4 regions of the Streptomyces sp. IBSBF 3136 genome follow, and region 4 is predicted to be linked to each of the others. Evidence: riboswitches for the same ligand, from Rfam matches in the RefSeq annotation. Region 4 holds a riboswitch; each other region holds the start of a gene.
What was found. Region 4 has a riboswitch for cyclic di-AMP ahead of V7E45_RS33950 (M23 family metallopeptidase). Riboswitches for the same ligand answer to the same signal wherever they lie in the genome.
Positions count from the first base shown of each region.

Region 1: another riboswitch for cyclic di-AMP. It lies ahead of V7E45_RS14665 (C40 family peptidase); the one in region 4 lies ahead of V7E45_RS33950 (M23 family metallopeptidase).
Region 2: another riboswitch for cyclic di-AMP. It lies ahead of V7E45_RS32305 (C40 family peptidase); the one in region 4 lies ahead of V7E45_RS33950 (M23 family metallopeptidase).
Region 3: another riboswitch for cyclic di-AMP. It lies ahead of V7E45_RS24050 (C40 family peptidase); the one in region 4 lies ahead of V7E45_RS33950 (M23 family metallopeptidase).

Region 1 covers NZ_JAJSZC010000055.1:17,232-21,002, reverse strand. Annotated here, with positions in the region: gene V7E45_RS14670 (tellurite resistance/C4-dicarboxylate transporter family protein) at 1-912, opposite strand, end outside; gene V7E45_RS14665 (C40 family peptidase) at 1,028-2,131, opposite strand; cyclic di-AMP (ydaO/yuaA leader) riboswitch at 2,140-2,307, opposite strand; gene pcrA (DNA helicase PcrA) at 2,592-3,771, shown strand, end outside.
Region 2 covers NZ_JAJSZC010000214.1:5,402-9,172, reverse strand. Annotated here, with positions in the region: gene V7E45_RS32320 (HAD family hydrolase) at 1-70, opposite strand, end outside; gene V7E45_RS32315 (ATP-dependent Clp protease proteolytic subunit) at 304-939, shown strand; gene V7E45_RS32310 (hypothetical protein) at 947-1,255, shown strand; cyclic di-AMP (ydaO/yuaA leader) riboswitch at 1,689-1,818, shown strand; gene V7E45_RS32305 (C40 family peptidase) at 1,822-2,295, shown strand; gene V7E45_RS32300 (ATP-binding protein) at 2,702-3,160, opposite strand; gene V7E45_RS32295 (helix-turn-helix domain-containing protein) at 3,373-3,771, shown strand, end outside.
Region 3 covers NZ_JAJSZC010000120.1:13,557-17,327, forward strand. Annotated here, with positions in the region: gene V7E45_RS24045 (hypothetical protein) at 1-696, shown strand, start outside; gene V7E45_RS24050 (C40 family peptidase) at 728-1,918, opposite strand; cyclic di-AMP (ydaO/yuaA leader) riboswitch at 1,927-2,096, opposite strand; gene efeB (iron uptake transporter deferrochelatase/peroxidase subunit) at 2,296-3,567, opposite strand; gene efeU (iron uptake transporter permease EfeU) at 3,606-3,771, opposite strand, start outside.
Region 4 covers NZ_JAJSZC010000238.1:7,510-11,280, reverse strand. Annotated here, with positions in the region: partial or broken gene V7E45_RS33955 (PP2C family protein-serine/threonine phosphatase) at 1-482, shown strand, start outside; cyclic di-AMP (ydaO/yuaA leader) riboswitch at 732-898, shown strand; gene V7E45_RS33950 (M23 family metallopeptidase) at 908-1,945, shown strand; gene V7E45_RS33945 (aldo/keto reductase) at 2,076-3,023, shown strand; gene V7E45_RS33940 (PrsW family intramembrane metalloprotease) at 3,109-3,771, opposite strand, start outside.

The DNA.
Region 1 (3,771 bases), on a different contig from region 4:
GAGCCACGCGGCCACCGCCACCCACATCAGCACCTGCCCCAGGCTACGCAGCCACGGGACGTCCAGGACGGTCGCGCCCGACAGCACGGCCGCGGCGGTCATCCCCTGCGGGAACACCGTCGCCCACCGCCGCACGTCGTAGGCCGGCCGCGGCCGGGCCACCTCGGCCACCAGCAGCACGGCGTACCAGGCCAGACTCAGGACGAGCAGCGCGCCCGTCATGTCGCGCAGCACCCCCTCGTCGTCGTCGTTCCACAGGTACAGCCGCGCGCTGTCGGCGGCGAGCAGCCTCGCACCGGCCAGTGCCGAGATGGCGAGCGCCCCGCCCGCGATCCACTGGTCCCCGGCCCCCTGCCACAACTGCCGGGGGTCGAAGCGCGGCAGGGCGACGCAGTAGAGCACCAGACCCAGCCAGAACAGCACCAGCGCGGCATGCGCGAGCCACGCCGTGCTCTCGGCCGCGGCCAGGGTGGCCGCAAGCACCGCGAGTCCCTCGGTGCCCACGCAGCACAGGAACACCGCTCCCGGCATGCGCCGCTCCCAGCGCCGTACGACCAGGAACAGCAGCACCGGCCAGAGCAGCGCCGCCAGCGCCAGGAACTCCTCGGCCGGCGTCTGGCTGCCGAGCGCCGACAGGCGGGTGCCGAGCACCGTCGTGGCGGCCACGGCGGTGATCGAGCCCGGAGTCCCCGCGTCGGCCAGCCAGCGCTGCCGCCGCCACACCAGCCGGGCGCAGAAGTCGGCGGCCAGCGCCAGCCAGGCGAGGCAGCCGAGCCAGAGGAAGACCCGGGACACCGTCTCGTGGCCCGTCATGTGGAGGGCGATCGAGACGATGCCGGTCGCCAGGACGGCGGCGCCCGCCGCCGGCGGACGCTCCGCCCACCACGCGCGCAGACCTGAGATGCCGGGCATGATCCAGATGCTAGGGAGCCGCGCGAGCCGCACGGCGAGGCCACGCGCGCGTGGGGCTCGAAAAGACGACGACGGTACGTCCGCGCATCCGGGCGTCCGGACGCGCGGACGCGCGTCAGGCGGGCCGGACCACGCTGTGGACGACCCGGTCGCCGCCGTGCTGGACGGACTCCTCGCGGACGTACGCGCCGGGCCCCGGCGCGTGGATCATCGTCCCGTCCCCCGTGCACAGGCCCACATGGCTCAGGTCTTCGTGGAAGAAGACCAGGTCACCGGGGCGCGCGTCGGCGAGCGGGACCGTCGTGCCCAGGGCGGCCTGGGCACGGGCGGTGCGCGGCAGGATGACACCGGCGGCCTTCCAGGCGGCCCGGGTGAGACCGGCGCAGTCGTAGGAGCCGGGCCCGCTGGCCCCGTTCACGTACGGCTTGCCGATCTGGGCGCGGGCGAACGCGATCGCCAGGCCGGCCCTGGTGGCACGCCCGCCCGGGGACGTCCCGTACGACGGTGCCGCGGCCTCCCGCGGCCCGCGCGGTCCGGCCTCGGCCGGTGTCGGGGCCTGGGCCTGGGCCAGGGGCGCAGCCGGGGCAGGTGCCGGGGCCGTTGTCGGAGCCAGGGCCGGGGCCGGCGGCGGCTCCGCCGGGGCGGTCAGCCGGGCCAGCAGTCCGCGGGCGGCGGCGAGCTTGTGCTGGACGGCCGCCTTGGCGGTCTTCGGGTCGTACGCCGGTGCGGCCGCGGGGGCGGCCTCCTGCCGCCGGCCGGCGGCTCCGGCGCGCTCGGGGGCGTGCGCCGGGGGGCCCGGAACCGGGGCCTCGGCGTCGGTCTCGGTGCTCCTGGCGGTCTCCTGGCGCTTCTTCACCGTCGAGGCCAGCCGGTCCATCAGCCGGGTCTGGTGGAAGTAGTCGGGCGGGCGCTGGTCCCGCTCCGGCTCCTGCGGGCCGTCGCTGAACGCCGCTTTCCCGCGCAGTGAGTCCAGCCGGCCCCACTGCCGTCCGGTCCGTTCCTGGGTGTCCTCGGACGGCGCGGCCGGCGACTCGGCCCGCCGGTAGAACTCGTCGATCTTCTTCTCGATCTCCTCCACGCTCGGCCTGCCGTCGTCGACGGGGGCCGCCTCGGCCGTCTGGGACAGGACGGCCACGGAGGTGAACGCGGCGGTGGCGAGAGCGGGGGTGCGCAGACCCGGTCCACTTCCGCCGGGCCGCGGCTTGCGGTGCGACGCCAAGGGTGGCGACTCCTTCCAACGTGCCGCCTACCGGGTTAGCTGTCGGGTTCGGGCGGGTGGTTCGGAAGGGTTGCCCTACGGCGTCGTCCCGGTCGGGAGTCGGCCGATTCACCCCGGGATCGGTGGGTCCCCGGCTCCGGCCGCGTGAGGCGCACCGGACTCGGCGGAGGCCACGACGCCCGGCGACGTTCGCCGGAAGGGGTGCGTGCGGCCTGACGGCAACCTAGCCAACTCGTGTGACTCCTGTGAAGGTTGGTGTGCCTTATGTCCGATACATTTCCGTGACCTGGCCCATGTTTCACACCGGTGTGACAGGGCGCTTTCGCAGCGTGAGGGCCATGTCGGCCCCCGCGGCGTGAGGACCGGCCGCGGTGCGTCGTGTCCGGTTGCGAACCCCGCGCGGGCCGGGTTTCAGGGGCGGGGACCGGTTGTCGGTGCGGCGCCCTAGACTCGTAGAGCGATGAGCAGCCTCTTTGACGACAGCTTCCTGGCGGACCTCCAGGCCCCTCGTGGGCACGAGGAGGAACACCCGCCGCCGCCCGAGGACGATCACGCGCCGGAGCCCGTTCCGGACGATCTGTTCGGCGGGAAGTTCGACGTGCCGCCGGACCGTGACGCCCACTACCGTGACGGCGCCCCCCGCCCCGCGCTCGACGCGGCCGCGCTCCTCGACGGGCTGAACGAGAACCAGCGCGCGGCCGTCGTCCACGCCGGCTCACCGCTGCTCATCGTCGCCGGCGCCGGCTCGGGCAAGACCCGGGTGCTCACCCACCGCATCGCCCACCTGCTCGCCGAGCGGCAGGTGCACCCCGGCCAGATCCTCGCGATCACCTTCACCAACAAGGCCGCGGGCGAGATGAAGGAGCGCGTGGAGCAGCTCGTCGGCCCGCGCGCGAACGCGATGTGGGTCATGACCTTCCACAGCGCGTGCGTGCGGATCCTGCGCCGCGAGTCGAAGAGGCTCGGCTTCACCTCGTCCTTCTCGATCTACGACGCCGCCGACAGCAAGCGCCTGATGGCCCTGGTCTGCCGGGACCTCGACCTCGACCCCAAGCGCTTCCCGCCCAAGTCCTTCAGCGCCAAGATCAGCAACCTCAAGAACGAGCTGATCGACGAGGAGGACTTCGCCGCCCAGGCCACCGACGGCTTCGAGAAGACCCTCGCCCAGGCGTACGCGCTCTACCAGTCGCGGCTGCGCGAGGCCAACGCGCTCGACTTCGACGACCTGATCATGACGACGGTCAACCTGCTGCGCGCCTTCCCGGACGTCGCCGAGCACTACCGCCGCCGCTTCCGGCACGTCCTGGTCGACGAGTACCAGGACACCAACCACGCCCAGTACGCGCTGGTGCGCGAACTCGTCGGGACCGCGGAGCACCCGGTGGACGTCCCGCCGAGCGAGGCCGACCTGCCGCCCGCCGAACTCTGCGTGGTCGGTGACGCGGACCAGTCGATCTACGCCTTCCGCGGCGCGACCATCCGCAACATCCTCCAGTTCGAGGAGGACTACCCGGACGCCACGACGATCCTGCTGGAGCAGAACTACCGCTCCACCCAGACGATCCTCTCCGCGGCCAACGCGGTCATCGAGCGCAACGAGTCCCGCCGTCCCAAGAACCTGTGGACCAACGCCGGCCAGG
Region 2 (3,771 bases), on a different contig from region 4:
CGATCAACGTGCCATCGACGTCGAGCAGGACGCACTTCATGCGGCCCGGCCGCGCAGGTTCATCCGTCACCCGTCGATCATGCCAGGGAGCGAACCGACGTTCCCGGGACAGCCGTTGGACCGTTTCGTCGGCTCCGTCCGGAGCGCCCGGACAGGTCCGTATCAGCGGCGGCCCGAGGCATGGACGGAGGGCGGACGGCTCCCAGGCGTCGCCATGATCTCCTTCCGAATTTCTGTACGTCCTGTACATTTTTTACGGAACGCAGGGCCGCCCGAGGTCCTGTCGCGAGGAGGGGTACGTCCATGACCCGACCGTCCGCCCGCCACGTGCTGCCGGAGTTCACCGAGCGCTCGGGCATGGGCCCACGCACGCTGGACCCCTACGGCAAGCTGTTCGAGAGCCGGGTCGTCTTCCTGGGGACGCCACTCGACGACACCGCGGCGACCGACGTCATCGCCCAGTTCATGCAGCTCGAACACGCTGCTCCGAAGCGGGACATCACGCTCTACCTCAACTGCCCCGGCGGCTCGTTCGGCGCGATGACGGCGGTCTACGACACGCTGCGGTACGTCACCTGCGACGTACAGACCTACTGCCTGGGCCAGGCCGCGTCGGTCGCCGCCGTGCTGCTCGCGGCCGGGACACCGGGCAAGCGGTTCGCCCTGCCCGGCGCACGGGTCGTCCTGGAGCAGCCGGCCCTTCGCGAACCGGCCCGGGGGCAGACCGGCGACCTGCTGATCCAGGCGGCGGAACTGGCCCGTACGCGCGAACTGACGGAGGAGATGCTCGTCCGGCATACCGGGCGCACCGCCGAGCAGGTGCACCAGGACCTGGAGCGGGACATGGTGCTCGACGCGCCCGGCGCACTGGCGTACGGCCTGGTGGACGGTGTCGTCCCGAGTCGCAGGGCCACCCCCGGCGCCGGGCACGCGGGCTGAGCCGCCGATGCTGCCACCGGAACTTCCGCCGCTGCCCGCGCTGACCAGGGCCGAGGGTGAGCTGATCGACCGTTACCTGGAGGCCGTGGACCTGCTGGGCCGGATCAACCCGGCGCAGGACGGGGACACCTACCGCGGGCTGCGCGCGGCGCAGGCCCTCGTGCGCAAGGCGGTCGAACTGCGCGACGCGCTGACCCTGATGCACCAACGAGGTGAGACGGAGCTGCACGGGGACACGCTGGCACGCGCCCTGCGGGTGCTCGACGGCGAGCGCCGCACCGCGCGCGTCGTGCTCCCGCCCGACTGCGTCGGCTGATCCGGACACATCTCCGGGCCGTACGGGCACAGTTGTCGACAGCCCGTACGAGCCCGGCTTGAAACGGCCCGAACGACGTACCCCCGGCCGGCGTATCTCCGAAGCTTTTTTCGGGCCTTCCGACTTGCGCGTCAGGGGGGTTCCGGACCCGCACGAGGCTGCTCCGCCCCAGGTCCGGGGCTACGTGCGGGTTTTGACGGTTGCTCGAACACAGCTCTGTCCACCCGAACGGGTGAGTGGTGAGTAACGCCACAAATTGCCGTTTGCGTTGGGATTTTCCGACTCCTGTGAGTGAAGATCCGTGTCTGACGACAAGCCCCCGCCACCGCGGCGGGGCGGTCCGGGCGGACGCCGAGTCCTGCCGCCGCCCGGATGACCGGTCGACAGGAGTGGATCGGCAGGAGTGGAGGACCCGAGCAAGTCGGGTTGCCGGAACGGACGTTCGTCGCAGACGGACGGTCGTGCCGAGCAGCCCTTGGGGTGAAGCCGCGGCAACGCGGCCGGGCAACTTCGCCAGCCCGAATCCGACAGGTCATCCTTCACAGGCGGCTGACGAAGGGTTGCGCATGACTGCGCTCAATCGTGTCCCGTCGCTCATGGCCAGGGCCGGTACGGCCTCGGCCCTCACGCTTGCCGCCGTGGGCGGCTCGATCGCGGTGCCGGGCCTCGCCACCGACGCCTCGGCCGCGACGCTTGCGACGAAGGCGCTGCAGATCGCCGCGTCGAAGAAGGGTGCCCCGTACGCCTGGGGTGCCACCGGGCCGCGGCGGTTCGACTGCTCCGGGCTGACGCTCTACTCGTTCAAGAAGGCCGGCAAGAAGCTGCCTCGTACGGCGGCCCAGCAGTACAACAAGACGCACCACATCTCGGCCAAGAGCCGTAAGGCCGGCGACCTGGTGTTCTTCCACTCGGGGTCCAGCGTCTACCACGTGGGCATCTACGCCGGTAAGAACAAGATCTGGCACGCGCCGAGGACCGGGTCGGTGGTGCGCCTGGAGAAGATCTGGACCAGGAGCGTCTGGTACGGCCGGGTCAGCTGACTCCGGCTCACCGCGGGAGCGACTCCGGCTGCGGGGCCGCTCCGAGCGCCGTCAGCGCCGTCCCGGTGCCCGTCCGCAGCATGCGGGCGGCCCGGGGCGGGCGCCCGGACGATCAGCGCGAGCGGCAGCGCCTTGGCCGGGCCGATCCTCGGGCGACCCGCCGCGGGGCCCACTGGGCCCACAGGGCGAGTTGCGGCGCGTCCGGCACCGTCCGGCTGCCCCCTACGCTCGGCGGCCGCCCCGAGGACGCTCGACGGCCGTTCCGGGCCTCTCGGCGGCCGTTCCGAGGCCCCTCGGACACAGCGCCGGGGCATCGTCGGGCCCCGCTGCCCGGCACATTCACCTGAACGAGCGAACACCTCCGCCGAAGGCCGAAGTAGCCCTCCTGAGGACTCGACTCCCAGGGCTACGGCTCCTGCCGGCCCGCAGTGGTGACCGGTTCGGCCGGGATGCTCCAGGGGAGTTCGATGGACACTGTCTTGCCGCCCTCGCGTGTGGGGCGGATACGGAGTTTGCCGCCGCACTCCGCGGTGAGCCAGCGGATGATGACCATGCCGCGCCCGTTGTCCTGCTGGACGGCGGCGGGCAGTCTCTTCGGGAAGCGTGGATGGCTGTCCGTGACTCCCATGCGCAGGTGTTCGTCACGGTCCAGCGCGATGTCGACCGTGAAGGTGGGTGACTGCCCGAAGGTGTGCTGTACGGCGTTGGTGGCGAGTTCGGAGACGATGAGCCGCACGGTGTCGGCCAGGTCGGTGTCCGGCGGCAGGCCCCACTCCGCGAGGGTCTCCATCACGTAGGAACGCGCCGCGGAGACCGAGGCGGGATCGCTCGGCAGAGTGACGGATGCTTCCAGATGGTCTGCCATGGCGAGGTCGTCCCTTTCCCACGGGACCGCAGTCCGACGAGGAGTGGATGGTTCGAGTACGGTCCCGGACTGGTGCTGTTTCGCCAGACTGCCATCACCGGGCCGGTCGGGGGAGCGATCCACCAAGATATGCATATATCTGTCGCTCAAAGCGGTGAACTCTGCGACGCGAGACCGTATGTGGGCGGCCCGGAAGGAGTAAGGAGTTCCCCATGCAGAACGGTCCCGCGGTGCGGCGCCGCAAACTGGGCGCCGAACTGCGCACGCTGCGCACCGGGGCGGGGTTCACCAGCGGCGAGGCGGCCCGTCTGGTGGGCTGGCACCAGTCGAAGGTGAGCCGTATCGAGACCGGCGCCAGCGGGGTGAAACCGGCCGATGTGCGGTTACTCCTCGACGCGTACGGGGTGCGGGAGGGCCAACGGCGTGAGCTGCTGCTGATGCTGGCGGGTGCCGAGGAGGCGGGTGGCCGCAGCCGGTGGTGGCACGCGTACCGCGGCATCCTGCCGCCCACCTACCGCGACTTCATCAGCCTGGAGTCACAGGCGAGCAGGATGCGCACCCTGGAGACCACGGTGGTTCCCGGCCTGCTGCAGACGCCCGAATACGCTCGT
Region 3 (3,771 bases), on a different contig from region 4:
CGGGCGTTCCACCTGGCCATCACGGCCGGACGGGGGGTGCCGATCGACCGCGACCGCGTCGACGGCGCGGTCCTGGCCTCTCTGCGCGCCACCGACGCCTGCCCCGAGGACCCGACGCCGTGGGTGTCGCTGATCTCGGTCGCCCGGCTGTACCCGAGCGGGGTACGGCGTCGCGAACTGGCCCGCTGGTGGGACGAGTTGCACCGCCGGGACCCGTACAGCACGGAGGGCCACCTCCAGGTGCTGCACTACTACTCGGCCCGCTGGCACGGCACGCACGGCCTGATGTACGACTTCGCCCGGGACGCGGCCGGGGTGGCGCCGCCCGGCTGCCCGCTGCCGGTGCTGGTGCAGTACGCCCGGGTGGAGGAGTACCGCTACGTCCTGGACGGCGCCCACGGGATGCGCGGCGCGGTCGGTGTCGGCCGGCACTGGGACCACGACAGTGCCGTCAACGACGTGCGGCGCACCTGGGAGCGCTGGGTGCGGGTCCGTCCGGACGGCGAGGTGGCCCCCACCGAGCTGCGCGACCTCAACCAGCTGGCGCACGCGGCCTGTCTGGCCGGCACGCCGGACGTCGCGGCGGACGTACTGCGCCTGCTGGGCCGGCGCGCCACCCGGACCCCCTGGTCGTACACGGGCGATCCGACCCGCCAGCTGATCAAGTGGCGGGAGGAGTTGGGGATACGGGGGTGACGGCGGCCGGCCCCGGGCGTCGAAGGGGACCTCAGGCCGGGCGGACCACGCTGTGGATGATCGACGCGCCGCCGTAGTAGATGGACTCCTCACGGACGTAGGCACCCGGCTTGGGGGCGTGGATCATCATGCCGTTGCCGATGTAGATGCCGACGTGGCTGATGTCGTCGTAGAAGAAGACGAGGTCGCCGGGCTGGGCGTCGGTCAGGGACACCGTGGTGCCGGCGTCGACCTGGTCGTAGGTGGTGCGCGGCAGGGTGACGCCCGCGGCCTTCCAGGCGGCCGAGGTGAGTCCGGAGCAGTCGTACGAGCCGGGCCCGGTCGCGCCCCAGACGTAGGGCTTGCCGATCTGTGCGCGGGCGAAGTCGAGCGCCTTGGCGGCCTTGGCCGCGTACGTGCTGTCCGAGGTGGAGGTGCCCGAGCCGGAGGAGGAGCCCGAGGACGTGCCGGAACCGGAGTCCGACGACGAGCCCGAGGACGTGCTGGGGCCCTGCTGCTTCGCCGCCTGCGCGGCCGCGGCCTGCTTCCTGGCGAGTTCCGCCGCCTTGCGCGCGGCCTCCTGCCGCTTCTGCCGCTCGATCGCCGCGAGGCGTTCCTTCTCCTGCGCCGTGAGCGTGGACAGCAGCTTGCGTGCGGCGGACAGCTTCTCCTGGACGGTGGACTTGGCCGTCTTCAGGTCGTTCTGCGACCGGGTGAGCGACTTGAGGCTCGTGACGGCCTTGCGGCGCGTCTTCAGGGTGGCGGCCTGCGCGGTGACGTAGTCGTCCACCATGCCCTTCTGGCGCGAGGTCAGCCGGTTCATCAGCTGCGTCCGGTCGAAGTAGTCCTGCGGGGAGTCCGCGAGCAGGAAGGTCGCGGTGCCGGGGGTGACGGCCCCGGTCCGGTACTGGGCCGCGGCGAACGAACCCAGTTCCTCGCGTGCCGTGTTGAGGGTGGCCGTGCGCTTGGCCACGTCGTCGAGCAGGGTGTCGACGCGTTTGCGTTCCTCGGCGGTCCGCTCCTTGGCCGCGTCGTACTTCCCGGTCGCGGACTCGGCCTGGCGGTACAGGTCGTCGACCTTCTTCTGCACCTCCTCCACGCTCGGCCTGCCGTCGGCGGAGGGGGTGGCCTCGGCGGTCTGGGACAGCAGCGCCACGGAGGTGAGGGCGGCTGTGGCGAGGACGGGGGTGCGTATGCCGGACACCCGGGTGCCCGTGGGGCGGGACTTGCGGTGCGACGCCAATGCAGGCGACTCCTTCCGTGTTCCGCCTACCGGGTTAGCTGTCGGGTTCGGGCGGGTGGTTCGGAAGGGTTGCCCTACGGCCCGCTCCCGCGAAGGGAGCCGGGCCGATTCACCCCGAGGTCGGTGGGTCCCCGGCTCCGGTCGCCCGCGGGCGCGCCGGACTCGGCGGAGGCCGCGCGGCCCGGCGACGTTCGCCGGTGGTGGTCGCACGACCTGGCCGGAACGCTAGCCAAGTCGTGGGGCCGCTGTGAAGGTTGGTGGGTGATATGCCCGATACATTTTCGTGACCTTCGCTCAGCTCCGCCGTGGCGCGCGGCCCGTCTGCCGTGATGTGGCGGGACTTGGCGGGAAGTGTCCCGAATTCCCTCGTCGGGCGGTCAGGCGGACAGCAGGCCCCTGCCGAGCCAGTCCTTCGCGTCCCGCACCCCGGGCAGGGCGAAGAAGTAGCCACCGCCCGTCGGCGAGATGTAGTCGACGAGCGGTTCGTCGATCAGCCGGGTCTGCACGGCCTCGAACTGGCGCCTGACGTCCTGCTGGTAGCAGCAGAAGACCAGGCCCATGTCGAGGTTGCCCACCTTGTCCACGCCCCGGTCGTAGTTGTAGCCGCGGCGCAGGATGCGGGAGTCGTCGGTTCCGGCGGTGCGCGGGTTGGCCTTGCGGATGTGCGCGTCCAGCGGAATGGCGGTGCCGTGCGGGTCCTTGGCGTAGTCGGGGACGTCGGTCTCCCTGGCGCCGTCGAGCGGTGCGCCGGTGTCCTTGCGGCGGCCGAACATCTTCTCCTGCTCGGTCAGCGACACCCGGTCCCAGAACTCCACGAGCATCCGGATGATCCGCACCACCTGGTAGCTGCCGCCGGTGGCCCAGGCCGGCTCGCCCTGGCCGTCGCCGACCCAGATGAGCCGGTTCGTCTCGCGGGCCGAGCCGACGTCGGGGTTGGCGATGCCGTCCTTGAAACCGAGCAGGTTGCGCTGGGCGCCGGTGGGGCGCGGGGCGTTCTGGAAGCCGTCGACGCGCCACTTGATCTGCATGGCGCCCCGGGTGTGCCGGGCTATGTCACGCAGGGCGTGCAGCACGGTGTCCTGGCTGCCGGCGCACAGTTGCAGGGACAGGTCGCCGTGGCACTCGGCCGGGTCGAGGTCGTCGTTGGGGAAGGTGCGCATCGCGGTGAGCCGGGCGGGCCTGGCCCCGGCGAGCCCGTAGCGGTCGTCGAAGAGGGAGGCGCCGACGCCTACGGTGACGGTCAGGGAGTCCGCGGGGACCTCGGGGCCGAGGATGCCGTTGTCGGAGGGCGGCGCGCCGACGCCGAGGTCGGTGGGGGTGCCGCCGGAGGTGAGGAAGCGGGCCCGCTCGGTGATGGTCCGCAGCAGGTCGGTGAGGCCCTTGCGGTCGTCGGCGATGACGTCGAGGGAGACGAAGGTCGCGGCGGCCGGGGCCGGGGTGACGATGCCGGCCTGGTGGACGCCGTGGAAGGGCACCTTCGCCGCGCCGTCCGTGGCCGCGCCGGCGGCCCGGGCGGTGCCGCCGCTCTCGCCGAGCGCGAAGCCGCCGCCGGCCAGCGCCGCGCCCGCGGCCGACGCCCCCAGCGCGGTCCGCACGAAGGAGCGGCGGGCGGGGCCGGCGGGGCAGGCCGGCGTCTCGGCAGTGGACATCGAAGGGGTTCCTTCCGTTCGCGGGTGCTCGGTGCTCATCAGGCGGACTTGCGGATCTCCAGGAGATCCGGGATCGGGGCGAGGTCTTCCAGCAGCTGTCCGGTGGCGCCGTCGACGCGCTGCCGGCCGGCCGGGCCGAGCCGGTCGACGGGGGTCCAGTGGGCGCCGTCGTGGGCTGCGTCCAGGAGCTTCTGCAGCCGGGCG
Region 4 (3,771 bases):
TGGAGGCGGTGGCCGAACGGCTGGAGCGCGCGCTGGCCCGCGAGGGCACCCGGCGCTACGGGATCGACGCCTTCGAGGGTTTCACCACCGCCGTCCTCGCCGAACTCCCGCACCGCGAGCCCGTCGTCCGGATCGTCAACCGCGGTCACCCGGCGCCGCTGCTGCTGCACGCCGACGGCTCGCTGCGCAGTCTGACCCCGTGCGAACCCGCGCTGCCCCTCGGCATGAGCGACCTGGGCCGGTGGCCCGACCGGTCGACCGAGTACGTCTTCCCCGGCGGCGCCACCCTGCTGCTGTACACCGACGGCCTGTCCGAGGCCCGGGACGCGCACGGCCGCTTCTACGACCCCTGGCGCAGGCTCGCCGGCCGCCGCTTCCCCGACCCGCGCACCCTGCTCGCCCGCCTCGCGGCCGAGGTGCGGCGGCACTCCGGTGGCGGCACGGCGGACGACATGGCGCTGCTCGCCGTACGGCGGCCCTGACCGGTGTCCCCTCGACCACCTTCACCCAGAGTGACCGGACGGAAGCCCTCCGCATCACATCTGAGTCACCATCAAAACCCCTGAGACTGCTGAGCTCTGGTCAACTCGCCCGCTTTCCGCCGTTCCTGACGCGTACGTCCAGCCGAAAGAACCTTAATGATCAAGCCGAACGGCTTGGAATCTCACAGTCAGGTCTATTAACGTTCGATAACGCAGCGCGGTCGTCCCAGCCGTCACCAGAGGCGGCTCCGTGCGCACGCGCCGAATCCCGTAAGGGAACCGGGGAACCACCACCTTGGGGTGAATCACGCGAATACCGCCGTGAACCGTACTGGTCCACGGCTCGTATACGCGCGTAGGAGACCTTCCTGCTCCGAACCCGTCAGCTAACCCGGTAGGCGGAGGAAGGAAAGGAGTACGCCCGCGTGGCGTCCAACCGGCCTGCCCCAGAAGCCCCGTTCGTGCCGGCTCAGCGTGAGTCCGACACCTTCGGCTACGGCGAGTACCGCACCGAAGAGGGCCCCTGGGAGGAATGGAATCCCACTGAGGAATCCATTCGCCCCGTGCGCGGCCGGCACCGCGTCGCCAAGCAGCGCGGCGGCGGACTCGCCCGCAGCTCCACCGTCCTCGGCGTCGGCGTCATCGCCGCAGTCGGCGCGGGCGGCATGGCCAGCGCGCACACCGGCAAGCCGCCGGTGTCCATCTCCATGCCCGACCTCCCCTCCGTCGGTTCCCTCTTCGACGACGGCTCCGCCGACGCGCCCGCGGCCACCACGGCCTCGCTGAGCAACGTCGGCACCGCATCAGCTTCCGCCGACAGCGACCGGAGCGACGCCGGCGAGGCCCTGCGCAACCGGATCATGGCCCAGGCCGAGCAGCAGCAGAGCAGGGCCGAGACCAAGGCCACCGCCGCGGCGGTGGCCGCCGCCGACAAGCAGACCGCCGACGCGGCCGCCAAGGCGGAGAAGGAGGCGGCCGCCAAGGCCGCCGACGCCAAGGAGAAGGCCGAGGCCGCCGCCAAGAAGCAGGCCGAGCAGGAGCGCCTGGCCGAGCTCGCCAAGCAGTTCCAGCTGCCGGTCGTCTCGTACACGATCACCGGCACCTTCGGCCAGCCCGGCTCGATGTGGTCCTCCGGCTACCACACCGGCCTCGACTTCGCCGCACCCACGGGCACCCTGATCAAGGCGATCCACGGCGGCACCATCACCGAGGCGGGCTGGGCCGGCGCCTACGGCTACCGCACGATCCTCACCCTGGACGACGGCACCGAGCTGTGGTTCTGCCACCAGTCCTCGATCAACGTCAAGGTCGGCCAGAAGGTCGGCACCGGGGACGTCATCGGGCGGGTCGGCGCCACCGGCAACGTCACCGGCCCCCACCTCCACCTGGAGGTCCACCCGAACGGCCAGGCCACCGGCATCGACCCGATGACCTGGCTGCGCGGCAAGGGCCTCACCCCCTGACCGGCCGCTGAACCGGCCCCCTCAGCCCTGACGGCACCCCCCCGGACGTCAGGGCTGCGGGCCGTCGTGTTCACACACCGTTCTCGGGAGAACCGGAATGGGCGGTGCCGCAGTGACGGTTGAGACAGGCATGACTGCTTCCCCGCGCAAACTCGGCACCTCCGGCCTCGAGGTCTTCCCGCTCGCCCTCGGCGGCAACGTCTTCGGCTGGACCGCCGACGAGAAGACCTCCTTCGCCGTCCTCGACGCCTACACGGCCGCCGGCGGCAACTTCGTCGACACCGCCGACTCCTACTCGGCGTGGGTCGAGGGCAACAAGGGCGGCGAGTCCGAGACGATCATCGGCAAGTGGCTCAAGGCACGTGGCAACCGCTCCGACGTCGTCGTCGCGACCAAGGTCAGCCAGCACCCGGAGTACCAGGGCCTGACCGCCGCCAACATCAAGGCCGCCGCCGACGCCTCCCTGCGCCGCCTGGACACCGACTACATCGACCTCTACTACACCCACTTCGACAAGCCCGAGGTGCCGGTGGAGGAGATCATCGGCGCACTGGACGAGCTGGTGCGGGCGGGCAAGGTCCGGCACATCGCGGCCTCCAACATCAGCCCCGAGCGCCTGCGGGCCTCCCTGGACTTCTCCGACCGCGAGGGCCTGGCCCGGTACGTGGCCCTCCAGCCGCACTACAACCTGGTCTCCCGCGACACCTACGAGGGCCCGCTGCAGGACCTCGCCGCCCGTGAGGGCCTCGCCGCGGTCCCGTACTTCGCCCTCGCCTCGGGCTTCCTGACCGGCAAGTACCGCCCCGGTACGCAGGTCGACAGCGCCCGCGCCGGCTCGGCCGCCAAGCACCTCCAGTCCGAGCGCGGCCAGAAGGTCCTCACCGCCCTGGACGAGATCGCCGCCGCCCACGACGCCCCGGTGGCCACGGTCGCCCTCGCCTGGCTGGCCTCCCGGGCGACGGTGGCCGCCCCGATCGCCTCGGCCCGCACCGTGGAACAGCTTCCGGCGCTGCTGGCAGTGGCGGAGCTGGAGCTGACGCAGGAGGACCTGGACCGGCTGACCCTGGCCTCCGCCTGAGCCCCGCCGCGCCGGGTCCCGGTCACCACCGGCCCGGCGCGGTCCGGCGCCCGCCGCCGGGCCCGCGTGAGCCGGACGACAGGCCCTAGGTCCGATACGGGTTGTGGACGGGGTACGGCACCGCCGGGTACCCGTGGGGCGCCCAGTACGCCGTGGCCGCGGGCACCCGCATGGATGCCCCGGCCGCGTACTCCAGCGCCGGCCGGGCGACCGCCCTGCGCCGCCACAGCTCGGCCAGCAGCTCCCGCTCCCGGTCCACGAAGCCGGCCCCGGCCCGCCCGAGCCGCCCCCGGTGCCGCAGGAACGCCAGCGAGGTGGCGTAGGCCTCGTACTCGGCCACCGCCCGCGCCGCGGGCCGCCCCCCGAGGTGCTGCCGTGCGTGGTCCCGCGCCGCGCGCCGCGCGCGCATGGACCCCAGGACGAACGGCTCGGCCGGCCCCAGCCACCCGGCGTACACGTAGACCGGCAGCTCCTCGCGTACGGTCCGCAGCTCCCGCTGCCGCGTCCAGATCGCCAACCAGGTCAGCAGGCCGAACGCGGGCACCATGAAGGCGCCGTAGACCGCGAAGAACCCGAACGGGCCGAAGGTCGAGGAGCCGTTCCAGAAGGCGTGCATGCTCATCGCGAGCAGCAGCCCGCCGAGCGGCACCAGGGCGCGCCGCGCGTGCTGCCGCTCGGCCGAGAGCGCGGCGACGCCGAAGCCGATGCCGGTCAGCACGGTGAACAGGGGGTGCGCGAACGGGGACAT